2 regions of the Alteromonas sp. KUL17 genome follow, and region 2 is predicted to be linked to the other one. Evidence: riboswitches for the same ligand, from Rfam matches in the RefSeq annotation. Region 2 holds a riboswitch; the other holds the start of a gene.
The links. A riboswitch is a leader RNA that binds a small molecule or an ion and turns the genes downstream of it on or off. The one in region 2 is predicted to bind thiamine pyrophosphate.
Positions count from the first base shown of each region.

Region 1: it holds a riboswitch for thiamine pyrophosphate, as region 2 does, so the genes downstream of both, thiC (phosphomethylpyrimidine synthase ThiC) here and KUL49_RS16585 (TonB-dependent receptor) in region 2, are expected to answer to the same signal.

Region 1 is NZ_BJKJ01000019.1:24,117-39,338, reverse strand. Features, by position in the region: gene KUL49_RS15375 (TraB/GumN family protein) at 1-474, shown strand, start outside; gene gmk (guanylate kinase) at 578-1,219, opposite strand; gene KUL49_RS15365 (alpha/beta hydrolase) at 1,427-2,098, shown strand; gene KUL49_RS15360 (GGDEF domain-containing protein) at 2,294-3,355, opposite strand; gene hemC (hydroxymethylbilane synthase) at 3,552-4,490, shown strand; gene KUL49_RS15350 (uroporphyrinogen-III synthase) at 4,554-5,285, shown strand; gene KUL49_RS15345 (uroporphyrinogen-III C-methyltransferase) at 5,286-6,458, shown strand; gene KUL49_RS15340 (heme biosynthesis HemY N-terminal domain-containing protein) at 6,455-7,630, shown strand; TPP riboswitch at 7,742-7,853, shown strand; gene thiC (phosphomethylpyrimidine synthase ThiC) at 8,129-10,039, shown strand; gene thiE (thiamine phosphate synthase) at 10,036-11,637, shown strand; gene KUL49_RS15325 (HesA/MoeB/ThiF family protein) at 11,630-12,424, shown strand; gene thiS (sulfur carrier protein ThiS) at 12,421-12,630, shown strand; gene KUL49_RS15315 (thiazole synthase) at 12,632-13,402, shown strand; gene thiH (2-iminoacetate synthase ThiH) at 13,399-14,532, shown strand; gene KUL49_RS15305 (threonine/serine exporter ThrE family protein) at 14,762-15,222, shown strand, end outside.
Region 2 is NZ_BJKJ01000023.1:490-15,711, reverse strand. Features, by position in the region: gene KUL49_RS16655 (diguanylate cyclase) at 1-218, shown strand, start outside; gene KUL49_RS16650 (alcohol dehydrogenase catalytic domain-containing protein) at 213-1,148, opposite strand; gene dkgB (2,5-didehydrogluconate reductase DkgB) at 1,179-2,015, opposite strand; gene KUL49_RS16640 (TIGR03571 family LLM class oxidoreductase) at 2,037-2,945, opposite strand; gene KUL49_RS16635 (MFS transporter) at 2,956-4,155, opposite strand; gene KUL49_RS16630 (LysR family transcriptional regulator) at 4,343-5,245, shown strand; gene KUL49_RS16625 (DMT family transporter) at 5,253-6,182, opposite strand; gene KUL49_RS16620 (hypothetical protein) at 6,412-6,708, opposite strand; gene rimI (ribosomal protein S18-alanine N-acetyltransferase) at 6,837-7,337, opposite strand; gene KUL49_RS16610 (alanine acetyltransferase) at 7,346-8,074, opposite strand; tRNA gene KUL49_RS16605 (tRNA-Trp) at 8,382-8,458, opposite strand; gene KUL49_RS16600 (phosphotransferase) at 8,670-9,521, opposite strand; gene pnuC (nicotinamide riboside transporter PnuC) at 9,478-10,122, opposite strand; gene KUL49_RS16590 (hypothetical protein) at 10,122-10,385, opposite strand; gene KUL49_RS16585 (TonB-dependent receptor) at 10,403-12,493, opposite strand; TPP riboswitch at 12,549-12,652, opposite strand; gene KUL49_RS16580 (acyl-CoA thioesterase) at 12,783-13,208, opposite strand; gene KUL49_RS16575 (GNAT family N-acetyltransferase) at 13,268-15,222, shown strand, end outside.

The DNA of each region.
Region 1 (15,222 bases), on a different contig from region 2:
GAAGATCGCTTTATTGCAGAAACGCTAACTACGCTCCCCGAACTTAAGAAGTTACTTACACAAACCATAGAGGCGTGGCGAACTGGCGATACTGAACAAATAAACGAATATGTTATTGAGAAGTTTAAACGTGAGTCACCAGCGTCTTTTGACGAAGTATTCACACAGCGAAACGTAAACTGGGTACCTCAAATTGAGGCCATGTTCGGCGACGAAGATCAAGAATTTGTACTAGTTGGTGCTGGTCACCTTGTGGGCGATGGTAATGTCCTGAAGTTACTAGAAAAAAAGGATACAAGATTCAACAACTATAGTGCCACAACAATGCCACTTTATCTGACGCCAAGCCATTACAACAATTTGGCTTGGCCTTTAATTTTGCTAGCGAGCAGCGAGTATGGCTGCTCACCGCGCATAGTCTCCATTAAAGACACCTCATTCAGTGTGGCAATTACTTTCACTCGAATCAGCTAAAGAGAGTAAAGTAGCTATCCATGATCTGTTAAAATTTATTCAAATATACCCAAGTTCGTATTTGCTAATTTGACACAACTAAGCTTTTGAGTCATGTCTAACTTCAAGCGCTACCGAGCAGTTCATCCAATAGCACTTGATGGCGCATTTGTTGTTTTCCCGTGCGAAGTCGCTGTGCTATCACGATGGCTTCCAAATCGTTTAACGCAGTCGCAAAGTCGTCGTTGATAATTACGCTATCGAATTCATTGAAATGAGACATTTCAGCTACGGCTTGCGCCATACGCCCTGCAATGACTTCTTCACTATCTTGACCGCGATTATTTAAACGCTGCTCTAGCACGTCGAGTGAAGGCGGAAGAATGAAAATACCGCATGTGTCTGGCATAAGCTTTTTAACTTGGCGCGCGCCTTGCCAATCGATATCTAAAAATACGTCAATGCCACGGTGCAAAGTTTGTTCAATCGTCACGCGGGATGTGCCGTAATAATTGCCAAATACTTCTGCGTATTCAAAAAACACACCCTGTTCAATCAGCGCTTCAAACTGCTCTCGGCTCACAAAATGGTAGTGCACGCCGTCGACTTCACCCGGACGAGGTTGACGTGTTGTATGAGATACAGACACCTGCATTGGCGTAGCTGTATTGCTTTCATACTTTTCCATTAGCGCCTTTATAAGGCTTGATTTTCCTGCTCCAGAAGGAGCTGCAAGAATGAATAAGTTGCCGAGTAGTGAAGCCATAGGGTATTAAAATTCTTTCAAAATGTGGTGATTTCAAGTGGCAATGATAGCATATTAAGCGGTTGTGCCGTACCTTTCATTGCATAGTGAAAACTTGGTTCATTCTATCAAGCTTATGCCGATGGGTTGCCACAGCAAAAATTAATGGGGTCAGAGTACTTTTTCTGGCCCTAAATGTACTCTGACCCCAAAACTAGGAAATAAAGCATGACTCAGCAACTTCTGCCGTGCGTAGAGATAAACCCATCCACTACGCCTGATGCCTGCGTTATCTGGCTTCACGGTCTTGGCGATTCAGGCCATGGTTTTGCGCCTATTGTGCCCGAGCTAAAACTGCCCGAATCAATGGCGGTTAAATTTCTCTTTCCTCACGCTCCAGAACGCCCTGTGACTATCAATGGCGGCATGAGAATGCGCGCTTGGTACGATATCAAATCGTTAGATTTTGAAAGCCGTGCGGACTTAGAAGGTGTAAAAGAGTCGGCTGCTCAGGTAGAAGCGCTTATCGAAGCACAAATTGAAAGTGGCATTCCTAGTGAACGTATTGTACTTGCAGGATTTTCTCAGGGCGGTGTTATTGCTCTGCACTTAGCACCTAGATATGCCAATAAATTTGCAGGTGTTATCGCTCTATCTACCTACATGTGCGAGCCATCACTTCTTGGAAGCGAAGCAAAAGACACAAACCGCGAAACGCCAATTATGATGGCGCATGGCGAGCAAGACGAAGTGGTGCCGGTATTTATGGGCAATGCTGCGTTTAAAACGCTGAGCGGAAGTGGCTTTAATGCCACGTGGCAGACTTACACAATGCAGCACAATGTTTGTATGCAAGAGCTTAACGACATTAGTGCGTGGCTTCAAAAAGTTCTAGGGTAATGCCTTAAGAGCCTGTTGGTTCTTGCTGCAAATTACGTTCATATAATAAAGATCAAAAGGCCCTAGTATTTGAACAAAAGAGAAAGCTGGTGAAGCAACAAAAGCCAGCTTTATTCTTAGCGTAAGTGGCTACACGTCTATCGATTGCAAAGTTGCGCCTTCCGTCTCTTCTTTATTTCGCGTTTATTCCAATAACTATTCGACGACTCTGTTGCGCCCCGCATTTTTAGCTTTGTAAAGGTTGTCATCGGCCTGCTTCAAACAAGCGTGCAAGTTTGTATCAGTAAGCGCAGTGGCTACACCAAAGCTTGCGGTTATCGAGTGATTAACATCACCCTCTACAAACGGATTAGCTTCAATCACCTTCCTCATTTTTTCCGCTAATTTTACCGCTTGGCTCAACGTTGCATGAGGGAATAGAACCAAAAACTCTTCACCACCGGTTCTTGCCACCACGTCAGTAGTTCTTACTGCTTCTTTCATTAGGCGAGTGATGTGTATAAGCACTTCGTCACCAATATCGTGGCCATAGGTATCGTTGATTGTTTTGAAATGGTCAATATCTACCACCACCGCACTTAAAGGGAAATGAGCACCGGGATCTTGCATTGCGCGTTCAAAAAAAACAGCTTCAAGGAATCGCCGGTTAGGAAGTTTTGTAAGCGGATCGGTATTAGCCTGACGCATGCGCTCTAGATTTTCACGCAGCATTTCTTTTCTGCTTTGATGCCAGAAATTTTCACCTATAAAAGCGACGCAAATGAAACAGAACGTAGCGATTAGGAAGCGGGAAACATGTTCTGCTGGGTACTCAGCCACTATTTTTTCTTGATTGTAGAGCATAAAAATAGCGATACCCATGGTCACTGCTACGTAAACCATGGCGGGCTTGAAACGCACAACAACTATCTGAATAAAAAGCAGGGGAAAAATAAAATAAAGCCCAGTGTTATTGAGCCCGCCGGTATAAACCAAGCCGTTTATGGTAAATGCTACCACTAAGCCTGCTAGATAATAGAAGACATCAACGCGAGGGAACATATGGGATAACGCCACATTGGCGTACACAAAAGCAGCTGACCCCGCCAGCGTTCCAACGAGCAATGGGTTGTTTGTGCCCATGTTGATCCACGCCATAAACGCCATAATGGTGCCACCAACATAAGATATGAAATATAGCGTTAAGCGCCTTCGTTTTGCTTCCGCTTCATCTTGCTGAGCACTTCTAAGTAATTGACGCAACGACGAACTGTCCATAAAAAGACTTATCTCCGCATTTAAAACTAATTGACCATTATTCCTTTCAGCATAGACTGAATGTCTAATAATAACCAAGGAGAAAACTGCGCCTAATTTCAAACATTAATACAGAAAATGCGTATACTACGGGGTATATCGTATGACGTTTTGTGATACATCGTTTTAGTTTCTTTTTATATAGTTTGGAATAGCCATGAGTCACCTCAACACTACCCGCACCGTTCGAATTGCTACTAGAAAAAGTGCTTTAGCGCTTTGGCAAGCAGAGTATGTGAAGGCAAAATTGTTGGAGCATTATCCGTCAATGACCGTTGAGCTTGTGCCTATGAGTACGCAGGGCGACAAAATTTTAGATACACCTCTGGCGAAAATTGGTGGTAAAGGACTTTTCATAAAAGAGCTTGAAATTGCCATGCTTGAAGGCCGTGCCGATATAGCCGTGCACTCTATGAAAGACGTACCGGTCGAATTTCCTGAAGGTTTTGGCCTTCACGCTATTTGTGAGCGAGAAAACCCGTTCGACGCCTTTGTTTCAAATAACCACGACAGTTTAGATGCCCTACCCCAAGGCGCAGTAGTAGGTACGTCTAGCCTTCGCAGACAGTGCCAAATTCGCAAGTATCGCCCTGACCTTATCATCAAGGACCTGCGCGGAAACGTGAATACTCGTCTAGCCAAGCTAGACGCAGGTGAGTACGACGCTATTATCTTAGCTTCTGCTGGCCTTATTCGCCTTGAAATGGAATCTCGTATTCGCATGCCGTTACCTGCTGATATTTCACTACCCGCCGTTGGACAAGGCGCCGTAGGTATTGAGTGCCGTAACGACGATGAAGAGCTAATTAAGTTGCTACAGGCGCTGAACCATACAGACACTAATACACGCGTTACTGCGGAACGCGCCATGAACGAGAGATTGGAAGGCGGCTGCCAAGTACCTATTGGTAGCTTTGCCACGCTTGATGGCGATGTGCTGACACTAACCGGTATGGTTGGTAAGCCAGATGGTTCAGAACTGCTCTTTGCTTCTGCTACAGCGTCGCGAGAAAAAGCCGCAGATATTGGTGTTGAAGTTGCGGAATCCCTTCTTGAGCAAGGTGCCGGTGAAATCTTAAAGGCGCTTTATAACTAAGTTATAGTTTGTCGAATGCGTGCAGGTTTACGCAGTAAAATAAAAGGATGAAAATTCGATAGTATGTTGCTGTTTACACGCCCACTGCCAAAGTTAAAAGCAAGCGCTTCTGCCTTTGAAAAAGCCGGAATTGACGCGGTAGGCGTTGCCACGTCTAACATCATTGATATTTCGTCTGAAAGAAAAGCTGCTGCAGAATTTTTAGCGTCAAATGCAGTAAACGCAATTGTTGTTACCAGCGTATATGCTGTAGACACCGTTATTGAAGGCTTACGCGAAACGGCTAACGACTTACCATTGATCATAGCTGTGGGCGATGCCACTGCACGAAAATTACAAGCGGGACTTCAGGCGTTTTCATCGACGCAGGTTGCTATTCCCGAAGCCCATACATCCGAAGGTATACTGGCAATGCACCAACTTAATGAGGCAAACTGTCAGCATGTCGTTATCATTAAGGGTGAAGGTGGGCGCGACGCCATAGCCACTGGATTAGACGAAAAAGGTATTTTAGTGAATAGCTTTTGCGTTTATAAGAGAGAGCAACTTACAAGCCCAATTTACACAAAACGGTGGAAAATGGGCGAAGTTAGCGGCATTATCGCTACAAGCGAAGCAATGGCACTGCAACTAATTGCGCAATTTGGCCAAGCACTTAAATCTATTAAATGGTTAACAGTGAGCGATCGAATTGCCAAAACCCTCACTAGCCAAGGCATTAAAGAGGTAGCGGTTTGTCAGCGAGCCACCGATCAGGCACTCATCGCCTGGGTAAAGGATAACTGGGAGTATTGAATGGCCAACAACAATGAAAGTAGCCCACAAAAAGAGGAACTCGTGAAAGTGGAAGCTGAAAAAGACGTTATCGAATCTTCTGCCACGCACAGTGAATCAACATCGTCGGGTGCTGCTAAAAAGAAATCGTCGGGAAATGGTCTACTGTGGTTTGTTGTAATCATCCTTTTCCTTATTGTGCTTGGTATGGCTGGCGCAGGTTACTGGTATTACATGCAGCAACAGTCGGCAAGCAAGGACTCTAAATCTGCACTTCAAACGACGACCTCTCAGCTAAACACTATTGAGCGTGAGCGCGCTGGTCTTGTTGCCTCTATCGACAAAGTAGCTCGCACCAACCAAACGTTAGAAAGCACGGTAGCCGAGTTAAAAGCGCAAAACGAAAAGCTGACGCTGCAAGCTGAATCGACCCTTGAACAACTAAATAATATGGAAGGTCGCCGCCCGGCAGACTGGCTCATTGCTGAAGCTGATTACTTAGTTCGCATGGCAGGCAGAAAGCTTTGGCTGGAGAATGACGTGCGCACAGCAATTTTGCTGTTGGTTAATGCAGATAAGCGATTAAAATCGCTGGCCGACCCGTCGGTACTACCTGTTCGTGCAACACTCGCTGAAGACATTCAAGCACTTCAACAGCTTAACCCTGTATCACAAAGTTCCGTAGCCCTTGCGCTTACAGGCATGATAGCGCAAATAGATAAGCTACCACTTGATACCTTTGAAAAACCACAAGACGCTAATGCAGAAAACACGACCTTATCGGAGTCTACTGACGACTGGCAAGAGAACCTTGCAAAGGTGTGGCGTTCACTGGTGAACGATTTTCTTACCGTAAAAACCATTGAAGGCCCGGTTGAACCGGTGCTTTCACTAGAAGCCCAGTTCCTAGCAAAAGAGCAGCTTCGTCTGCAGCTTATGCACGCGCAAACCGCCGCGCTTCAGGGCGATGCAGGGCTTTACAGCCAGTCGCTTCAATACGCTCAAACGTTAATTATTGAAAAGTTCGACACAGAAAAAAGCCAAGTAACGGGCTTTGTAGATGCACTACAAAACCTCATTGCTACTGATGTATCGCGCCCAATACCTACAGAGCTAGCGTCACAAAAACCGCTAGAGCGTCTATTGGATAGCCGCGTTAAACAGGTGTTCGGACAAGGAGCAAGTGCACTATGAAATGGTTAGCTATTGCCCTTGCGGTATTAGCCGCATTCGTTGTTGCACTAATTGTTGGCCCGATGTTGTTAGGCGATAAGGGCTACGTACTCATATCACTGGGTAACACCGCTGTTGAAATGACGGTGATTAGCTTTTGTATTTTAGTGATAGGTGCCGTCATTGCCTGGTACGTACTATCTCGACTTGTATTGTGGGCGTTAAGCCTGATCACAGGTTCACATAAATGGTTTGGCACCTTAGGTGAGCGTAAACGTAAGCGTGCGTTTTACGACGGCTTACACGCAATGGCTGCAGGTGATTTTGATACGGCTCAAAAGGCGCTAAGCAAAACCACCAACGGCGATTTCGAAGGCGTTAACTATTTGGCGTCAGCGCAAATTGCTTTTGCCAATAACGATTTAGCCAAAGCCCGTTATTTCCTTGTTCAGGCAACTGACTTTCCAAAAGCGAAAGTAGCCGCAACGGTCATGCACGCGCGTATTGATATGGCTGAAGAAAAATACGATGCGGCACTAGAGAAACTTAACGAACTTGACGAGCAAGAGCGTGAAAACAAGCAAGTTGTGCAGTTAAAAGCGCAAATTCTTGCCAAGCTAGGTAAATGGCAAGTGCTTCAAGAGAATTTGTCAGGCTGGCGTAAAGCATTGCCCAAAGCAGACTACACTGCGTGGAGCCAGCGCATCGCCAAAGGTAAGTTTGCCGAAATTGCCAGTAAACAAGGCGCTGTCGAGCTTAAATCGTATTGGGAGACCCTACCTCGTAAGCTTCGCCACAACGATGCTTACCGCGCGGCGTACATTCAACAGTTGCTTGACCAAGGTATGCATGCCGACGCACAGAATTTGCTAGTTGAATGGCAAAAACGTGGCCCGAACAGCGCCCTGTTTCCGCTGTTCACGCAGCTTAATATTCCTGATGCATCGCCATCACTACGACTGCTTGAAAGCTGGATAAAGCAAGACGAAGAAAACGTGTCGCTATACTCCACGCTAGGTCAAGTTGCATTTAACTCAGGCGATGATGTGTTGGCGGAAAAAGCGCTGCTTAAAGCCACTAAAATGAAGTCGCGCAAAGAGGACTTATTACTGCTATCTGCAATTAGCGAACGCAAGCACGACACAGCCACTGCGCTTCAGCTTTACAAGGAAGGTCAGCAGCTAGCCAGCTAGATGAATATTCATTTAGCTTTCTGGTAGTACTTGTATTACCCGTAAAATTGAAGATATAGTAAAAAGGAATTCTCAATTCGGGTTGTTTCAACAACAACCCGAATTGACTTAATCAACTTGTCGGAGTGCTTCACTGGTAACCCAGTAAGCTGAGACCGCGAAAGTGGGATCCGTAGAACCTGATCAGGCTAATACCTGCGAAGGGAACAAGAAAATACAATGTGCACAAATGTTAAACCGTGGTTTAGCGTTGTGAAGCGAAGTTGTTTTGCTGTTGATGATACAGACACACCCATTCCGGTGCTGCTCGTCACTCAAGGTAAACTGTTCAAGTTTATCCCCAAGTCAACATCAACGGTGTAAAGGGCTGTAATCACCAGAACCTTTACCAACAATCTCGCTAAAGTAACGGGGTTATCCCCTTCTACACTTACACTTTGTATTCTCCTTCACTCCTGACAAGCATTTTTAGAACCTAACTTTACAAGGTAAAATGCTATGTCGAACAGACGCGAACAGCGCCAACAAGCACAACAATTCATTAATGAACTTGCGGGCGAAGCTTACCCAAATTCAACACGCCACTACGAGTGTGGCAGCCGTGACGATATTCGTGTGGCCATGCGCCTTATTCACCAACACGACAGTTTAGTGGGTGGAACAGAAGACAACCCTATTTTAGAACCAAATCCGCCCATTCCTGTGTACGACACTTCAGGCCCCTACGGCGACCCACAAGAAAACATAGATGTGCACAAAGGCCTAGCTCCGCTTCGCCAAAAGTGGATTGAAGAGCGTAGCGATACCCTTGAATTAGAGGGCGTTTCGTCAAGCTTTGCAAAAGAGCGAGAAAACGACATATTTACCGAAGATTTCCGCTTTATTCGCAGCCGCAAACCACTAAAAGCAAAAGCAGGCAAAAACGTTACCCAGCTTCACTACGCAAGACAGGGCATTATTACCCCTGAAATGGAATACATTGCCATTCGCGAGAATATGGGTCGCCAAGCCATTAAAGATGCAGAACTGACGCAGCAGCACAAAGGCGAACACTTTGGTGCGAATTTACCCGATACCATCACGCCTGAATTTGTACGCCAGGAAGTGGCCGCAGGCCGCGCCATTATTCCATGCAACATCAATCACCCCGAGTTGGAACCAATGATTATAGGGCGTAACTTTCTAGTAAAGATTAACGCAAACATTGGTAATTCAGCAGTCACCTCGTCTATTGAAGAAGAGGTAGAAAAGCTGGTGTGGTCAACGCGCTGGGGCGCCGATACCATCATGGATTTATCTACCGGCAGAAATATTCACGAAACCCGAGAGTGGCTGCTGCGAAACAGTCCTGTTCCTCTTGGCACCGTCCCCATCTATCAAGCGCTAGAAAAAGTAAACGGTGTAGCCGAAGATTTAACGTGGGAGATGTTTAAAGACACCCTAATTGAGCAAGCCGAACAAGGCGTAGACTACTTCACCATTCACGCTGGCGTGCTGCTTGAGTACGTACACCTTACCGCAAAGCGGGTAACCGGCATTGTATCGCGCGGCGGTTCGATAATGGCAAAGTGGTGCTTAAGCCATCACCAGCAAAGCTTTCTGTATGAGCACTTTCACGATATTTGCGAAATTTGCGCTAAGTACGATGTGGCGCTGTCGCTAGGTGATGGCCTGCGCCCTGGTAGCGTAGCTGACGCTAACGACGACGCGCAATTCTCTGAATTACGTACCCTTGGTGAGCTGACGAAAATTGCATGGGAGTACGATGTTCAGGTAATGATTGAAGGCCCGGGGCATGTACCCATGCATATGATTAAAGCGAACATGGAAGAGCAGCTTAAGCACTGCCACGAAGCACCGTTTTATACCCTTGGCCCCCTCACCACCGATATCGCTCCTGGCTATGATCACTTCACTTCAGGTATAGGTGCCGCCATGATTGGTTGGTATGGCTGCGCAATGCTGTGCTATGTAACACCTAAAGAGCATTTGGGCCTACCTAACAAAGGAGACGTTAAACAGGGGCTAATCACCTACAAAATTGCAGCCCACGCTGCCGACTTGGCAAAAGGCCACCCTGGTGCACAAATTCGCGACAACGCCATGTCGAAAGCTCGCTTTGAATTCAGATGGGAAGACCAGTTCAATTTAGCTCTCGACCCACATACCGCGCGCGCTTATCACGATGAAACCTTGCCGCAGGCGTCTGGCAAAGTTGCGCATTTCTGCTCTATGTGCGGCCCTAAATTTTGCAGCATGAAAATTTCTCAGGAAGTGCGCGATGTGGCTAAACAAGCAGAGCAGCAAGAGTTTGAGAAAGAAAAAGGTATGAAAGACATGGCCCAGGCATTCAATCAGTCTGGCGCGGAACTTTATCACGCTGCAGATAGCAAGGTAGAGCTGCCATGATGGCGAAAGCGTCCATAAGCCCTGCATCCAACAACCTCACCACTGCACTTCCTGTAGTGTGGTGTGTGGGAGGCGTTGACTGTAGCGGTGGTGCGGGCGTTACCCGCGACGCCATTACATTGGCCGATCTGAACATCCATGCTTGTGTGCTCACTACACAGCTTACTGTGCAGTCCAACTCAATCATGCTTAGTAAGGAAAGCATGTGCGCGTCGGCATTAAATCATCAGTGGCAAGTGCTGTTTGAAGATACCCCGCCACGCGCTATTAAAATTGGCGCCATTGCTAATGATGAGCAAGCGCTGTTGTTGTGTGCTCGTATTCAAAAAACATCTAACCCTCGCCCCTTCGTTGTATGGGACCCTGTACTGACTACCTCGTCAGGTGGCGTGCTGAGTGAGTTAAGCGAAAGCGTAGTTGACGAACTGTTGAATACGGTAGATGTCGTTACGCCAAATATCGATGAGCTTGCGTGGCTCACTCATTTGCCAGTTGTTGATGAAGCGAGCTTGCTAACTGCAATCAATCGGCTAAGGGGTAAAGGCGCAAAGAGCGTGTACGTGAAAGGCGGTCACGCCCACTGGCAAAAAAACGTGAGCGATATTTTTGTTTGTGCCTCTCACACTCTTAGTTTAAGCCAGCCGAAATACGCTAACGGCAACCTTCGCGGCACAGGCTGTATGTTAGCCAGCGCATTAGCGGCATTCATTGTGCACGACTACTGCATTGAAGACGCACTTACGCTTGCTAATGCTTACGTCAGCGAAGTTCGCAACCATACACTACCAAAGCAATGCGCAGCGGCTAACGCAAACGCCATAAGTAACGAATTAACCACCTACTTTGCACAAACCAACGGCTTTCCCGCAAAACCAGAGAGCTTTCCGCTGGTGACCTTTCACCAACGTGGCGCCACTGCTAATGAAAAAGAGCGGGATAAGGATTCCCTTCTTAAAGCCTCGTCTTGTAAAGAAGCCCACTTTCCTGCACTTACTCATACTCATTTAGGCATCTACCCTGTAGTGGATAGCGTGCAATGGATAGCCCGCCTCTGGCCAACGGGCGTAAAAATAATGCAGCTACGGGTTAAACAAGGCTCCCAAGAAGACATTCGTCAGCAAATAAAAGAGGCAATAGAATTGGTGAAACACACCGACTGCCAATTATTCATTAATGACTATTGGGAGCTGGCCATAGAACTCGGGGCTTACGGTGTGCACTTGGGGCAAGAGGATATCGACACCGCAGACCTAAACGTCATCCGTAGTGCGGGTTTACGGCTTGGAATATCAACGCACGGCTTCGCTGAAATTCAACGTGTTCGGGCTTTAAACCCGTCTTACATTGCCCTTGGTCATATCTTCCCCACCAATACCAAAGACATGCCTTCGAAGCCCCAAGGTGTAGCACGTTTAGAAAAGTATGTGCAGCTTTGCGATGGCATTCCCACCGTTGCTATTGGTGGTATTAACTTATCGCGTATAGGCGATGTAGCTAAAACCGGCGTTAACGGCATTGCTGTGGTAAGTGCAATCACTCAGGCAGCACACCCGCTAAAAGCCTACAAAGCATTGGTTCAGGAGGCTGGGTTTGCTTAGTCATTCAGCTACTCATTCACTTAGTCACTCACTGGGCCAACAGTTAGCGCATCAGGATATACGTCGCTACAGCAGACAACTTTTACTCGATTGCATTGATCACGACGGACAGCTTAATTTGGCGGGTGCACACGCTGTTATCGTTGGTTTAGGTGGATTAGGCAGCTTAACCGCCCGCTATTTAGCAGGCGCAGGCGTGGGCAACATTACACTTATAGATGGTGACACCGTCGACATTAGTAATTTGCAGCGCCAGATAAGCTACAACGAAATGCACCTAGGAGAGCTAAAAGCCAAGTCGCTTTACAATGAACTGCGTAAAGTGAACTCGCATTTAAACATACAGTTTAAAAGCTTATTTGCTGATAGTAACAACTTACCAACGTTAATTGCATCAGCCACCTGCGTGCTGGATTGCACCGACAACGTGACGGTACGAAGACAGATAAACCTAGCGTCGTTTCGCGCCTCTATACCACTTTTTATTGCCGCAGCCAGTGGGCTTACCTGGCAAGCGCTGAATTTGCCCCAAAACTCAGCCACCTGCGGTTGCTACGAGTGTTTAGTGAATAATGTTGCCATACGCGAAGATTGCGTTAGCAAAGGTGTACTAGGCCCAGTAGTAGGCATGGCAGCATGCCACCAAGCTACCCAAGCCTTGTTATTTCTGGCAAGAGGCTTCGATGCCGATATTAAATGGGGCCATTACGTAAACGCGCATGCAGGCCAAGGTACGCTTCAAAGTTTCAAGCTTCCCCCCTCTTCTTCTTGTGAGGTATGCCAATGACCCAAATTAACATTAACGTGAACAATCAACCAATGAGCGTGATTTCTCCTATATCACTTAGTGAATTAATTGCCCTTAAACAATTGAAAGACGAAGGCACTGCCGTTGCCAAAAATGCCGCCATTATCAGCAAGCAAGAATGGCCGACGACGTATTTAAGTAACAACGATACCGTGGATATATTTACCCTAGTGGCAGGAGGCTAAAATGCTAACACTCGCAAATCACACCTTCCCTTCCCGCCTGTTAACTGGCACTGGCAAATTTAGTAACCCAGACACCATGAAAAACGCGGTACAGGCAGCCAAGAGCAGCATGGTGACCTTGGCAATGAAGCGTGTCGCCAGCCATAGTTCACAAGATGAAACGCTTTCGGCATTAAAAGCATTGGGCGTTACTCTTTTGCCGAACACGTCGGGAGCGAAGAACGCGAAAGAAGCCATATTCGCCGCTGAACTTGCGTACGAAGCATTAGGTAGCCCTTGGGTGAAGCTGGAAATTCATCCAGACCAACGCTACTTGTTGCCCGACCCCATCGAAACCCTGCTTGCCGCAGAAGCACTGGTAAAAAAAGGGTTTCACGTTTTGCCTTACTGCGGAGCAGACCCCGTTTTATGTAAACGCTTAGAAGAGGTAGGCTGCGCTGCCGTTATGCCATTGGGCGCGCCTATTGGCAGTAATCAGGGATTACAAACCAAACCCTTTTTGCAAATTATTGTTGAGCAAGTGTCGATACCCGTCATTGTAGATGCAGGCATTGGTAAGCCAAGCGAAGCTATGGCGGCCATGGAGCTGGGAGTAGACGCGGTACTGGTAAATACGGCCATCGCAACGGCTAAGGACCCAGTTGCTATGGCAGCAGCTTTCGCAAGCGCCGTAAAAACGGGGCGAAAAGCCTTTGAAGCTGGACTTGGTGCTACCAGCAGTTTTGCCCAAGCCTCTAGCCCGCTTACCGCCTTTTTGGAGCCGGCGGTATGAAGGTAGCGCAGGCATTAATGCAGCAAGACTTGTCGCATGTGGCTATGTCGATAAACAGCAAAACAGCGGGCGACGTAGAACGAGCGTTAGGTAAAGATACACTTTCTTTAGACGACTTCATGGCGCTGATCTCTCCCGCTGGCGCTAAGTACTTAGAAGCCATGGCCTATCGCGCTAAAGCAATTACTCGCCATCGCTTTGGCAATACCATGCAGCTGTTTGTACCTTTGTATTTATCAAACTTGTGTGCCAACGAATGTACCTATTGCGGCTTTACCATGAGCAATAAAATAAAGCGCAAAACCCTGTCTATAAGCGAAGTGTTAACCGAAATTGAAGCCATCAAAGATTTAGGCTTTTCACAGGTGTTACTGGTTACTGGCGAACATGAAACCAAAGTGGGGATGGAATATTTTGAGCAAACACTAAGCGCCATTCGCGAAAAGGTGAGCTACCTTATGATGGAGGTACAGCCTTTAAAGCGCGAGCAATATGAAACCTTGAAGCACCTGGGCTTAGACGCGGTGTTAGTGTATCAAGAAACCTACTCACCGCAGCATTACGCTAATTACCACACTCGAGGTAAAAAACAGGACTTCCTATGGCGCTTAGAAGCCAGCGATCGCATAGGGAAAGCCGGCATTGATAAAATTGGCATTGGCGCACTACTGGGTTTAGGCGACTGGCGGGTTGATAGCGCCATGACCGCCCTTCACGGCAAGTTAATACAGCAACACTACTGGCAAAGCCGTGTATCTATTGCTTTTCCGCGCCTTCGTAGCTGTGAAGGTAACAGCACTGGCGGCAACGCCCTCACCAACAGTAAACTCCCTAACGAGCGAGATCTGCTGCAGCTAATATGCGCCCACCGCATTTTTAACCCACAAGCTGAACTCTCGCTGTCTACCCGAGAGTCGGCAGTATTTCGGGATGGCGTAATGCCGCTTGGCATAACGTCTATGAGTGCAGCGTCGCAAACACAGCCTGGCGGTTACAGCGCCCCATCGAAGGCACTAAATCAATTCGATATTGACGACAACCGATCTGTATCAGACGTCGTGAGCGCACTTTCAATGAAAGGACTGGAACCCGTATGGAAAGACTGGATGCCGTTTACAGAACGTGTTTAAGCGCAAGAATACCTGTATTTTTCATTTGAAAACTCGCGCTAAAATAGTGCACTTTTAATGGATTAATCGATTAGTTTTTGTAAGGGAAAATAAGAGAAAATTTGTTTTGCTTTCGTGCAAAACCCTCCGTACAATCCGCCCAAATTTTAGCCAGACACTTTACCTATGCGTCTGGCTTTTTTGTCTCATTTATCTCATATTAGATTTATCAAAACTAAAGGGCAGTGCGTTGGATACCGTTGAATTTATTCAAATTCGTAGATTTATAGTGAAGCTAGGCAAAATGCTGCACAAGTACGGTACCCCTGCGTTCCGACTTGAAGCTTACCTAGGTGAAGTCGCTAAGTATTTAGGCGTACACGCTTCATTTATTTCAACGCCAACTTCACTGACTTTTGTTATCTGGAGTGACCGCCACGAAGACGAATATAACCACGCTGCGCGTTTGCTTCCAGGCGAACTAGACATGAACGCGTTGTCGCTTACCGATGAACTGGCCAGCGAACTGCTGACGGGCAAATTAACTTTAAGTGAAGCTGACAAGCGCTTAAATGAAATAGATGCAATGGGCAGCCCTTATGGCAAATGGGTTACTGGCGTTGCCTTTGCTATGGCCACTGGCGCGTTTGCTATGCTAATGGGTGCAAGCTGGAGTGAAATTGGCTGGTCGGGTGCCTTGGGTATAGTGGC
Region 2 (15,222 bases):
CCACCCAAGCCGACGAGTTTGCAAAGCAACTGGAAACTGTCCACAGTGCCATCAACCAGTTAGCCATTGCATCGATTGACGATAGAAAGTTAGGGGCATGTATAGGTTGGACTTTATGTGAAGGCTCCGACGATATTGTCGAAGCCTTCAGACGAGCTGATAAAGCCCTTTACGTAGCCAAAGATAAGGGAAGAAACTTAATCATTCCGGCTTTATGAAACCGCAACCACTGCCTTTCGCTTGTCTTCTTTTGAAAATTGCAGCGCGTTGTTCAAATTATCGAATTCAAACACGTTAGGTATTTCGACAACCAACGTTTGCGCAGCAACTTGCTCAAGTAGAGCCTCACCGTCTTTCACCAAACGCTGCCACTGTGACAAATCGCCATAATCATGCAGCGCACCTAGCGCTATCTCATGATAAGAGATAGTACGCGTGAAAGGCGCATCAACAGGCACTTCAATACGACCTAGAATACTCACTACGTGACCATTAGCTTCAAGAAGCGGTACAAGTGACGCCGCATAGTCTGGACCATTTGCATCAAAAAGCGCGTAAAAGGTTTGCCCTTCAGGCTTACCGCGATGGATGGCTTTTACGCCCATCTCCGCAGCTTGCTCTTGCGAAAAGCTCCCTGAGATAACATGTACATTAAAACCGGCCTGAGAAAGCATTTGCGCCAGCAATTTGTTAACGGCGCCCATACCGCTGACTAACACGTCAGCCCCCTTTCGGACCGGCACTTTACTGAACGCTTGCCAGGCAGTAAGCATTGGACATGGCAACGCAGCAGCTAGTGCAAAATCAACGCTTTCCGGCACGACCATTACACGGCTAGCATACACTTCACTATGATCGGCAAAGCTTCCGTTTTCACCTAGGCTATGATGGTAAGCCACACGCTTACCCAATAGACTGTTATCAACGCCCTCACCTACAGCGGCAACAACACCCGCACCGTCCACACCGGGAATATGCCCTTTTTCCCAGTCGCGCGGGTTATCATCGATAAACTTCCAGTCAACTGGGTTAATGCCAATAGCATAGTTGCGCACGACAATACGCCCTGCCTTCGGCTCAGAAAACTCGCGTACCTGCTTTACCAGTGATGCGCCAGCTTGTTCAAATTGCCAAACGTTAGCTTGCATAAAAGCTCCTTAACACAGTGATTTTTCCGATTAGTCCCACGCAGGTGAAAAATCTGGGTTAGCTTGACGGTCGCCACAATCTAGCGCGTCAATCTTTGCGATATCGTCAGCGCTCAAGGTAAGTTCAAGCGCTTTGAAATTGGTTTCCAGATTCTTGCGCTTAGTCGACGATGGAATAGTGACTAAACCATGGGCCAGCTCCCAAGCTACCACTACCTCAGCAGTGCTCACGCCATGCTTATCTGCAATTGCAATGATGGTCTCGTCTTTTAGTACTTTACCAACAGCAAACGGCATATATCCTGTCACTGTGATACCGTGCTTCTCACAGGCTGCACGCACTTTTTCATTAGTAAGATAAGGGTGTACCTCTACTTGATTCGTGGAAATAACGCCCTCGCCCAAGATACTCACCGCTTCTTCTATTTGTGCCACGGTAAAGTTAGAAATACCAATTTCTTTTGTCAGGCCAAGTTCCTTAACGCGCAGCAATTCACCTAGGTACTCTTCCATGCTTTCACCGTTTTCCGGTGACGGCCAATGAATAAGTAGTAGGTCAACGTACGACAGTTGAAGCTTTTCCAAACTCTCTTTTACGCTATCCACAAAGCTTGCTTTATTCAGCTTGTCATTCCACACCTTGGTGGTGACGTAAAGGTCTTCGCGTGCAACAAGATTGTTTGCAATAGCGTCTTTAACAGCGCGACCTACCGCTTCTTCATTGCCGTAAATTTGCGCCGTATCAATATGACGGAAACCCACTTCAAGTGCCATTGTCACGCTGTTATAGGCTTCGTCGTCTTTTAAGCGAAACGTGCCTACACCTAGCGAAGGAATTTTAGATTGTGACTGATTTACATTCGGCATGATGCCTCCTTGTTGGTTCCGTTATTTATGAAAGTGAGGTAATACGTTGTCAGCAATGCGCTGCATCGCGCCTTCTACTGATTGCGTATTACGTCTGCAGTGCAGGCCAATATGATCAACCCCCGCATCTTTCATTGCATTGAGTTCTTTGATAAGCCCATTTACACCAGTTTCAACCCCGAATCGGTGGCGTTTTATGGGCGCTTCATCGTCTTCAACCAAATTAAGATGAATAAAACTAACGTAAGGCTTGTTGCCCGCGACACTTCGCCATAGTTCTACGCGCTTTGCATGGTCGTTCGGTGTACCTGGATACGCCAACCAACCGTCCATATTTTCTCCAACCCACTGAGGGCTTTGCTGAGCGAGCCCTGCAACGTACAAAGGCGGCGTGGTTGAGCGCGGTAACAGTGACATGCCAGGCTTAAGGGAATTCTCACCGTGCTTTACAATTTCCAGTGACTGCCTGAATTGCTCGCCGCGACTGTCAAAATCGACATCGAACAACGGATACTCAACCGGTCTATCCCCACTGGCTACACCGAGTATAAGGCGGTCGTTACTTAGCTGCTGCACCGTTGCTGCCGCCTTTTTAACAAGCCATGGCTGCCTAAGAGGTAAAACAACAGCGGCTGTGCCTAATAAAATATTGTCAGTGATACCCGCTAAATAGCCCAGGTAAGTGAAGGTTTCGAAAACCTGAGCGGCGTCACCAAAGCTAGGGTCGTAAACTGGTACATCTCGTACCCACGCTGCTTTAAACCCTAGTTTGTCGGCTAATTGAATACGGCTGTGATGCTCGGTCATATCAGGTACGCCGAATGGCGTACCTTTTGTGGCGTCGAAATGCGCCCAGTCGTTATCTAGCGGAAGCTCTACACCTACTGAGAACGTATGTTGTGCAAGCTTATCAAAGGTATTTGTCGTCATTGTGACCTCCCTACGCGCTCGTTGTGTTATTCGCCGTATTCACAGTACTAAGTGCGCGCTTGTCTAAATAGCCGCTGTAACGTGTAACAAGTAACGCTGCAACAGAAATAATTGCGCCAATCCACGCGGTATCAGATAACTGCATACCATCTACAATTGCACCGCCTAGAATTGAACCCACTGCTATGCCTATGTTAAATGCCGCAATATTTAAACCTGACGCTACATCAACAGCATTAGGGGTAAACTTCTCTGCTAATTGAACAACGTACACCTGAAGTCCTGGAACATTGCCAAAGGCAAAGGCGCCCCAGACTAAAACGGTGATCACTGCGGCAACTTTACTGCCCATGGTAAACGTCAGGGCAAACAAGATGACTGCTAGGGCTGAAAAGATGATTGTTAACGCGCGGATTGGGCCTTTTTTGTCAGCAAGCTTGCCGCCATAAATATTGCCTACCGCGACAGATACACCGTAAACCAGCATAATTAAGCTGATAGCTGAGGGCGCAAACCCAGCCTCTTCCTGTAATATAGGCGCGAGATAGGTGAATGCCGTAAATGTGCCGCCATAGCCCAATATCGTCATTAGATACACTAATACCAGACGAGGCTGAACCAACACCTTCATTTGTTCACTCAAGGTGGCCGGTTTACTTTGTTTAAGATTGTTCGGTACCAGCAACGCACTGCCTATTAGCGCAAGCGTGCCAAGCGCGGAAACCACAAGGAAGGTTGCTCTCCAACCGAAGTTTTGACCAATCCAGGTACCTAAAGGTACGCCAGTAACCAAGGCTACGGTTAAGCCTGTAAACATAATGGCAATTGCACTGGCTTCTTTTTCTTTCGCCACTAGCCCTGTAGCAATAGTTGACCCTATGGAAAAGAACACACCGTGCGCTAAGCCTGTCAAAATGCGAGCTAAAATTAAGCTCTCGTAGCTAGGCGCTTGCCAGGCAAGAATATTACCAGCCACAAATAGCGCCATTAAGCTAAGCAGAACATGCTTTCTATTCCACTTTCCCGTAAGGGCGGTAAGAACCGGTGCGCCAACGGCAACACCAACGGCGTACAAGCTTACTAGTAAGCCTGCGCTTGGTAACGTAACGCCAAGATCAGTAGCAATGGTGGGGACAAGCCCCACTATCACGAACTCTGTTGTGCCAATAGCAAACGCACTTAACGTTAACGCAAATAATGCAATAGGCATTTCAATTATCCTCAAAAAGTAATTAACGAGATGGCTTGATTAACAACGCCACCATTGGCTTCTAGAACGAACAACTACACCGTTTTTTGAAAGCCATTAATAAAGTGCGTACAGTTTGACGATAAATTTATTTGCAAAAAACAGCACTAATGACAAAATACTTTTGCGATATTTGAAAATATAAGGTGTGCGATGCCAGTCTCATCAAAAAACTGAAGATTTAGAAGCGTTCCTAACCGTTGTGGATACAGGTAGTTTTTCCAGTGCTGCCAATCTACTCAATCAGCAGGTTGCAAAAGTGAGTAGAGCGGTTACCCGTCTAGAAGATGGCTTAGATGTAACCTTATTGAATCGCACTACCAGACGGTTGGAATTAACAGAAGAAGGTGAGCTTTTCCTGCAATATGCCAGAGACGGGCTAAATATATTAGAAAAAGGTGAAGAAGCATTACGGCTATTAAAGCGGGCTCCTTCTGGAAAACTTCGGGTTGATGCTGCGAGCCCGTTTGTGTTCCACCAGCTAGCGCCGTTAGTGGGTGAATTTCGAGAAGCATTTCCTGACATAACACTCGATATCACCAGTCACGACAGCATTATCGACCTGTTGGAACATAAAACCGATATCGCAATACGTATTGGTGATTTAAGCGACTCTAACTTGCACGCTAGACGTTTAGGAAAAAGTAAGCTGCATATTGTGGCAAGCCCACAGTATCTTGAAAAATATCCCATATCTGAAGGTGAGGATGGAATTAGCACGCTAAACAAACACAAACTGATTGGCTTTAGCGACTCACCAAGTCTAAATAAATGGCCGCTCAAGCAAGATATTAACTTGCAGTACAGTCTTCGTGCGTCAAGCGGCGAAACTATTCGCCAGCTGTGCTTGGCAGGTCAAGGTATCGCGTTACTTTCTCACTTTATGGTACACAAAGATATCAGTGCAGGCTCGCTGGTAGCGCTATTTCGCGACGATATCGTCAGTCCAAACCGCAGAGAGTCGGTACAAGCGGTATACTATAAAAATAGTGCAGTATCGTCTCGTATCTCTGCGTTCTTAGATTTTATACAGCCTCGACTAACTCTTTAACTTACCTTTATTTCGCGTGGCCTTTACCTAATATCTTTTTAAGTGTGCTTTGAGGAAGGCCATTTACTATTAGCGCGGCTATCATCAATATTGCACCGGCCATAACCATAGGCAGCAGCGTTTCTTTAAGCAATATCACAGAGCTTACATAACCCACTATCGGCGTGAGTGTACTAATAAGAACAATTTTATCTGGGGGTAATTTAGGCCCCGCCGCTACCATGAGGCCAAAACCGAGACCCGTTGCCACTGGCCCAATGTACGCCAATAGTAACCAATCGCTTATATCGTAAGCCCCAAAATTAGGTGTTGGTTCAACTATCAGTGCAATAGCAAGCATGGCGAAACCTGCGATGGTAAACTGCCAGAAGACAGCTTCAATGACGCTTCCCTTCCACTTATGAAAAGACACTCTTCGAATAGCGACCGCCCACAATGCAGATGCCAGCAACATACCAAAGAGCGGTAGCCATGCGCCCGGTTGTCCCGAAGCAAATAAAATCATTGCACAGCCAATGGTAGATATACCGGTTAGAATTAATCGCTTAGAAGGCGGGCGTTGCCGATACCACAGAGTGTCGATAAGCAGCATCCAAAGCGGTGTAGTGTAAATAAGAATACTGGCCGTGCCGGCAGGAATAAACTGCAGTGAGACAGTAATAAGCCCCATTGATAGGATAAACTGGAAAAAGGCAACGACAAACACCACCGAGCGATCTTTACGATTGAGCACCGGTAAACGTTTTTTGGTGATAAGTACAAACAGCGCGAGTACGGGAAGGCTTAACAAGAAGCGCAAGCACACCATCCATACAGGCCCTACAATCTCAAGCCCTAATTTCATGCCTGGCCAGTTAAGTCCTAAACACAACACCGCAACCAAAAGCATTTTAATGCCTTTTGATTGCTCTTTTTCCGCCACCGATGATGAAGACATGCGTTTTAAAAAATCCAATTACACGAACTGCGTTAAGAGAAGTTTCTACCGCCTGGTAAGCTGAATGTAGGCGGAGAATTTTGAGGGCGCAAATATAAGTGAATTAGCAAGGGATTAAAACCTTCCTGACCGTGCAAAGACGCCAACTTATCGACCAAATGGTCAATTTTTTTAAAACCTTGTGGAAACTTTGCTATACGGGTGGTTAATCACTGATAAACACTATAACCTACAGGTACAATGCAACAGACAGCAGCTTCCGCTCCCCTTTTTCTATTTTGCTAACGCTGTGCATGTACTTATCTGGCCGAAAAAAGTAAATGCGGTTAAAGAGATTAAAGATGACTTTCTCTGCCCAAAATTGACCGCCGCGCTTCGGCTTTTTTAGTACTACATTAAATTTAAAGTAACGCCCGCTGCCCATAGGGTCATTATGTTCTAACACACTATGACCCTCTTTGTAGGTAACCACATTTATGGCAAATCGTTTTGATGAGATTAAAGCCTTGTTGAGCACTTTAGCCATGCTATTTATACCTTGATTGATGGGGACGTGTTCTAATTTAAACACGCACGGCTATGGTCTGGAAGCGTATGCTGAGTTCAGATAATGCTTTGATATACGCGAAACGTATATGCCTAGGAATATAAAAACTAGGCTAAGGTGGGATTTGTCCACTTCATGATTTTAGCGTTTTCTTTTTGTGCGCTGTTTCCATTACTCTTGTCATGCCCGTCATCATTATTTTTTACGGTGTAATAATTTTTGCGGGTTTCTATATGCTCAAACCCCGAGCTCTCATAAAGCGCAATAGCAGTATGGTTACTTTCACGCACTTCTAGCCACATTTCACGCATTGCATTTTTTACCGATGTCTCAATGACAAAATCAACTAAAGCGCGACCTACACCCTTGCCTCTTGCGCAACTGTCTACCGCAATATCCATCAGCGTAGCTTCATCAACGACTTCAAGCATGATGGCATAGCCAACAATCTTGTCATTTTCAAAGGCAAACACCCCGTAATAGGGTTTGGTGAAACAATCCGCGAAGGTACTTAGTTTCCAAGGCGACACTTGTGCCTCTTGATGGATAGCATGCGCAAGTTCAATGTGCTCGTTAAAGCCTTGTGGCGGTACGATTGTTAACTTCATCGACAAAACTACTGGCCGTTAGCGGAGTAGTTTAATTCGCGTGCTGCGCTGATAAGCTGCGCCCACAGTTCCCGTTTTTGTACAGTTGAGAGTTTTAGCGGTGTGGCTGGCAATATAATGGCCGTTTCGGTTACCGATAGCGTACGGCCAATCATTATGGTGCTAGCCCACTGTGACGGTATACCCAACTGAACACAGGCTAGCTGCAAGTCTTTTAGCCATTGCTGTGATTTCGCTTTCTGTTCGGCACTTAACGGGATACCTTCTGGCGATACCGGCCCTTTTGCGCCAATAGACTTTGTTAAAGACTCTTGCGAGGTAACCGAATTGTCGAAAGACGGCGAAATGTTGTGTGACTGTGAAGCACCTGTTTCGGTTTGCCCTGCTTTCCCGTCATTGTGCGACCCGCCAGGTGTGGAAAGTTTTGCTGCCCCGCCGTCTTTAGGTTTAGCCTTATCTTTCGTGCTACTGCCAACATTTGCCCGCAACTGAGCAAGCCGTGATTGCTTTTCTTCTTGAGATATTGGCGTTGAAGGCGGCTTATTGGTTTGAGCGTTTTGGCTGTAGGGTAACTGTGTCGATGAACTATTTGTACTGCCGACGTTGCGTTGTGCTGCATTGGCGTTGTTTTGTTTCGCTTGGTCTTCCTGCTTTAGCTCAGTGTAGGCGTCTTTGGTGATCCAAACAGGGATCCCCATTTCTTGTAAAACCGCCTGCTGATATGAAGTAAGAGACATTGCGTAAAAACACCTAACGTGAATAGTTCATTATATTTGTTTAGTTTACTAAAGTTGCAGGCTTGGTTGAATAACTATCGCGTTCTTTTGCTTGGATTGTACTTGCTCTTTAATGCTCAAGCGCTAATTCATAAGCGTTAATTCATAAGGGTTATTCGCGAATTTATAATGCCTAGTCCATGGTATAAGAGGAAATAAAACAGCTGCAGCAAATTAAGCACTAGCAACAGAAACCAATAAAATTTAAGAAGAATTTAACAAAGAAACGATTTAGGATTTGAACGTAAACGTTCACAAGAAGAGAAAGTGGCAGGGGTGGAGGGACTCGAACCCCCAACCATCGGTTTTGGAGACCGCTGTTCTACCAATTCGAACTACACCCCTAGCGCGCTGTGCATTATACGGATGACATTAAAAAGGTAAAGCCTTTTTATCACTACCATGCACTGCATGCTTAATTAACACGCAATGCGCTGTTTTTTCAATCGAATAACACCAAATAGGCTTTATCCATCACCTGTGTTTTGTCTTATTGCCCGCTTTTAAACCGACTTCTATGCAGCGTCACTTTTAAATGCGGAGCAGTTTATGACAATTAGACCTTATTGGCGTTAAGCGCAGCAAACCACAGGTCATTAGTGATGGCGACAATCTCGGTGTGCAGATCAAATTTCGCTATCGCGTCGTGCTCATCGATATTCATTAGCTTGGCGTAATGCTTAACGAGCTCTCTACTTTCATTGATTTCAAGTTTATTGATAAGGCAGCAACTTGCTAAATCGAAGTAGCGGTTTCCCATGGCGGCATATTCCCAATCAATAATTTTGAGTGAGTTATCTGCGCTCAGTAATAAGTGATTAGTTAGCAAGTCATTATGACATAACACATAGTCGTCATCGTCTTGTTCACTTTTTATTACTTGTTTCCGCAATGATTGGGCTTTTAGATAAAGCTCACTGCTCATATCGAGCTGTGCAACATTAATATAATGCTGCCATCTTGATGCTAAATCTAATGGCCTAGCGGTAATGGGCAAAGAATGAATACGAGCGAGGGTGTTGGCCAGCTCAAGCATTGAAAGCGTCGCACTTTCACTGTGCTCTAGCCACTGCTCAACCCAGATGGTTTCATCATCGCTTAACCATATAGGTTGCGGCGCTACTCCCAACCTATAAAGCTGTTGCTGCAAAGCAAATTGGTGCGCACGATTAACCCCACTAAAGTCATCTTCGCCCATCCATTTCACCGCTAAGTCGACAGGGTTATGATCCGGCTTTGGTTGCCCACTACTTTGAAGGTTATTTGCAGTCAAGGGTAACTGACTATCTGCGAGCTCTTGAACGCGGTAAACGTGATTTACCGCTCCTGCAGGGTGTGACGAAATTTTCGCACTGTCGCTAAGATTAAGCGCCTTTTGCAGCGTGGCGATGATATCCAACCTGTTCACCTTGTTTTTTATATTGTATTAGCCACTGGTAATACCCAAATACCGCAAAACCAACATAGCCTAAGAACAGGCAAGCAGATAATGCATAACCCACTTGCAGGTATAAATAGGCGGACGCTAAATTGATGAAAAACCAATAAACCCAGTTTTGCAGGATTTTATGCGCCACCATAAATGTTGTGACTACACTCAATAAATTAATGCTCGCATCTAATAGTAGGTACTCACTATTGAACTGTGAGCCTGCCACCTCAGACAAAACCCAAGCGAGCAATAACATACTCGGCACAATGAGCAAATGAGCCCAGAACGGCCAATGAAGCACTGGCTTAACATCGCCGTCTTCCGCCCCTTTCGACCACTGATAATAACCGTATCCCGCCATTATCATATAAAAGAAGTTAAGCGCAGACTGAAATGGCAAAGTCACCTGCCAAAATAGCCAGGTGTAAATTGCGGTACTCACAAAGGCGCACAGCCAACACCAGCTGTTCTGTTTTGCGGCTAACAGCACATAGGCAATAGCGAGGACAACCGCTACCCACTCTAAAAGCGAAGTAGCGGCAATTTGTGAGGTAAACTCAGAAAAAAAGCTAGCCATTAAGATGACTTTCTAGATTGCATGGCATCGAAGTTTAAGAACTTGGCCACGAAAATAGCCTGCCCCACTTCTTCATGGGTCCTTTGCATTTCTTCACCAAGTACTTTCATAACCACACCATAGTCACCTGTAACCTGCGTGCTGGTTGAGCTTGTTGAAACTGCAATATCACTATAGCTATTTAACCTATCAATGAAATCTTGAATAGGTGGAATGTATTCGTTAACCAATGGGTACAACGACAGTTCAACCATAACTTGCATGTCTGTTTCCTTTTATTTTAAAACGCGTACTTAACAGTAACGCCAAACTGACGACCGTTACCTATTTGGTAATATGGCTCATCGAAGGCATACTCATCGCGAGGGTCGTTGCTGAAACCACCGAATCCACGGGTGTAAAACTCACGATCAAACGCATTTTGTACCCACAGTGATGTCTGCCAATCACCGTGTAACACCACAATCTCCGAATTAACCAGCGTAGTACTTGGCGAGGTTACATCATGGCCGTCAGAAAAGCGGTATTCGCTTTTGTAATCTACATCTACACGCCAGAGCATGTTATCTGTAAGTGTGTACTCACTATACAGGTTTGCGGTCCACTTAGGTGATTGAGCCTGTCTTTGCTCAGACACTTCAGTACCGTCTGCAAGCGTATACCCTTCAAAGGTAGCGCTTAGATATCCAACACTTGCATCTAGCTGCCATGCATCACTAGCAATCCAGCTAAGCTCCAGCTCGGCTCCTTTGTTTGTTCCTAAATCAGCATTATCAATAATATCTACGAACCCTGCCGTACCGTCATCACGAGTGATAACGTCAAAATCGCTCACCTGAGTATCTTTTCTATCCATATAGAAAATTGCAGCGCGAGCAATTAGGTCAGGCGTAAGTAATGGGCCCTTAACGCCTATTTCGTAGTTCCAGTTATATTCTTCGTCGAAGAATCGCTGATTGTCATTCACGCGGCTGTCGGGGTTAAAGCCTGCCCCTTTATATCCGCGTGAAATACTGCCGTAATAGAAGTGATCGCCTTGTGTATACTGAAGCGCGACTTTCCCGCCTACCATGGTGGTGTCGAACGCGCGAGTAAGTTGGTTGTTGTCAGCGTAATCAAAATCGTAGTTTTCTACTCTTAACCCTGCTACCAGTACTAAATTTTCGTTCAAACGACTTTCAGTCTGAGCATAGATAGCGGTCGTCGTAGGCGTGTATTCACTGGCAAAGTCACTATCCAAATAAGTGTATTGACGTAGCAGCTTTTCTTCCGTGCTTTTATAAAATACGCCTATTGTCCAGTCAGTCATACCATCAAAAAGTGCGGCACTGTCAGACGACACGAAACGCATCTCGCCGGTCTGTGTTTCTACATCGCGATAATAGGCGTCAAAAGACGTGTAACCCCACGGGTGAAACCCTGTGAATGTCCAGTCTTCATCGTAGCCATAAGCAATATTGTGAGAAGCATGGGTGGCAATTAGAATAAAGTCGCCCGCTGCTGTATTGGTTGTAGAGCGCGCGCTAACAGCGTGGGTTTGGTGTTCGTCAAATCCAGGTTCATCAGACAGCGTTTTGTTGTCATTGTCTAGCGAGAATGCATCGTAACCGTTATCGATATCGTACCAGCGATAAGTAAGCGCAAGTGTGGTTCGCTCATCTACACTACCTTCAACGGCAAAGCGCAGTGCGGTTTCATCGATATTCGCGGTATCGCTTCTATTTAAGAACGTATTCTCTACAAAGCCATCACTGCGATTATGAACCAGCGCAACACGATAGCCCCAATCCGTGTTGATATCATCACCAGTGGCGCCTTCAATACGGTAACTCTCTTTGTTCCCAATGCGGGCTTCAACGTAGTCAGGGGCGTCGCTACCCACGTCATTACTGGAGAGTTTAACCGCTCCGGCCAATGCACCTGTGCCGTATAAGGTAGCCTGAGGTCCGCGATACACCTCTAGTTGTTTAGTATCAAAAATAAGACCTGCCGCAGCAAGGCCTGAAAATTCAAATTCATCGACGATAAAGCTTACAGAAGGATTGATAGGCTCGGCGAACTGACTACGCTCTCCAATACCGCGAATTTGCACGAAGCGGCCGCGAGACGCACCAGCTGCAAAGTTTACGTTTGGAATACTGTTTAGCACACTGTCGATATGGCTCGGCTGTCTACTGCGAAGACGCTCTTGATCTAAAATGGTCGCGCTAGCACTTAACTGGTCGAGTGTAGTTTGACGAAAATCACCAGATACGATGACGCGCTCAATATCTGATGGCGTGCTATCTGAAGTGTTACTTACATTGGTTTGTTGCGCATAGGCCGCAACGGAACTAGCAAGCAGTGAAAGTGTGAAAAGTGTTTTATACATGGGATCTCTTATTCTTATTTAAGAAAAAAGATCCGGGTCTAACGGCAGGTGATAAGGCTATATTGTGAACCATCCCTACGCCGGTATTATCCGGATCAGGTTTAAGGGTTCCCACGAATGTGGATCTCAGACCGAAAACGGACACCCCTTGGTATAGTGTTGCGCTGCTAAAACTAGCAAACTCAACTTCTGCGACGGAGTCTACCAGTTCGATACACGCCGTCAAGCAGATAAGACGTTAAGCTAACGTAAGGTTTTATATATGATATAAGGCGTTGAAAGCTTAGGGCTATTCAGCGTCAATATTCATATTTAGGCGACGTACTTCATCGTCAGTTTGTGCTTTTAAACCTTCCAACGTTTTGCCGTGTGCCGTCGGTTGACGCGTATCAGGGTCAACTTTTACAAAAACGATATCGTCTGCAAAACAGATGGTTTTCTTGGTTGCTTTGTTGCGTACCAAGCAGCTTACGGTAATAGATGTGCGGCCCACAGCTTTAGTTTCTAGACCAAACTCTACGATATCACCCTGCATAGCCGGTGATTCAAAACTAATTTCACCAATATGCTTAGTTACCAAGCAATTAGTCTCTAACTGACAAATAGCCCAAATTGCAGCTTCTTCGTCTATCCATTCTAACGCGCGGCCACCGAACAAAGAATTGGCGTAATTAAGGTCGTTTGGCATAACTAGACGCCGAGAAAGAAAGCGCATTCGAATTCCTCATTATAAATCGCTACTATAGCGTTAGATTATACCGAAAAAACTGATTCATGGCGCTAACTCAATTACGCGAATGGCTATTAGACCCCTATTTTGAAAATAGCGGCGAAAATGGCTGCAAAAAAAGCTCTCACGCTTCACACTTATCAAACGTGACTTGCCCGCTTCACCGGAGAATGCTTGTAATATCTGGCAATGATGATTTTTGTGAAGCTGCCAAACATAACATTCAAGCCTTTGTAGATGAAGTTTCATCTATAAGCGTTGTGAATTTTACTGGCGATACACTTAAGGGAAAGAACCGCAAACAAGTACTGGGGAGCGAATGTGACATTGCCACATTAGACTGTCGCGATTCATTCAAACCTGGCGACGTGATGGCAGTGGCGGGTATCGTTAAACGCAGTGGTTGTTTAATACTTATTTGCCCTGCATTGAGTGAATGGGTTAACAATATTTCGGTCTCGTTCCTGTCGGAGGGGTTTACGCTTACACAGAGTCGATACCTCGAACGTTTTATAAAGCACCTGCGCAACAACGACTACGTGGCATTTCACACTGAAGAAAAAACCACGCTTCCAGATACGGCTATGTACCGTATTAGCGAAGGCTTAACATCAAACGTCTATAGAGGCTCACTATTTAAATCAGAAGAGCAAGAGCAGGCATACAGTCGTTTATATCAAGCACACTCACTTAATAAACTAAACGCGCTAATTACTGCCCCAAGAGGCAGAGGCAAGTCATCATTATTAGGTATATTCATTGAAAGCCTAATCAGACAGGGTAAAAATGTACTATTAACCAGTGAACGCTTCGATAATGTGAAGAACGTGCTTTCACGTATTCAACAGCACGAAATAGCCGGTGTCAAAACACAAAAACCATCCACCGCTAACATTCAAGCCCAACTAAGCCTTGGTGATAAGAATGAGACAGCGACGTTTGGCATTGTAAAATGGGTGCCCCCTGACAGTGCCTTGTTATATACCACAGAAGATGAAAAGTATGACGTTGTAATTGTTGATGAAGCGGCTTCAATCCCCCTCCCGGATGTATACCGGATCATAGCCAACCACAAGCAGTGGGTGCTTAGTACTACGCTTTTGGGTTATGAAGGCTCAGGCAGCGGCTTTATTCACAAGCTCATCCCTAGTTTACCGCCATCAGCTATCCATTTAAGACTATCAACGCCGTTACGATGGTTCGAACATGATCCCATTGAAGCCTTTTTCAATACGACTTGTTTATTTGAGAACAGAGATGCGGCGCGCAATATTGGCAAGATTAATTTCAAAAACAGTATTAACCCACAGATAGATTACGATTTTTCCATAAGTTCGTTTAAAAGCATTTCCGAAGAATCGCTTCAGCAAATAATGTCGCTACTTTCATTAGCCCATTATCAAACTACGCCCGATGATTTTATGCGCTTGATGGATAGCCCGGATGTACTTGTTGCCATACTTAAATTCAGCGACAACGTGATAGGTGCTGCAATCATAAACACTGAAGGTAGCGACTACCTGAGCGATACCGCATTGGGCATTGCGTCTGGAAAACGTCGTCCTAAAGGGCATTTAGGTGCACAGCGACTTGCTCTGTTGTCTGCTGATGCAAAAACAGCAACGTTTAGATATTGGCGTATTAATCGTATTGCCGTCGATACGGTGGCGCAGAGTAAGGGTATGGGCAGTTACTTGCTACAAAGAGTTAGTAATGAAGCCAAAAAGCAAAGTATTGACGCTATCTGTACTTCTTATGGAACGACACAAAAGTTAGACAGCTTTTGGACAAGAAATGGATTTGAGATTGTAGACTATGGGCGAAAGCCTAATAAAGCCAGTGGCGAAACCAGTGCACTAGCGTTATATCCTCATTCCAACAGAGCAAAAAGACTGCTTTCTGAATTGGTAGCGCTAAAAGAGAGCTTTAAATTCGATAACCAGTTAGACAACGTGCCCATTAGCATACTGACAATCTATGTAGAAAAGTTAGTACATTT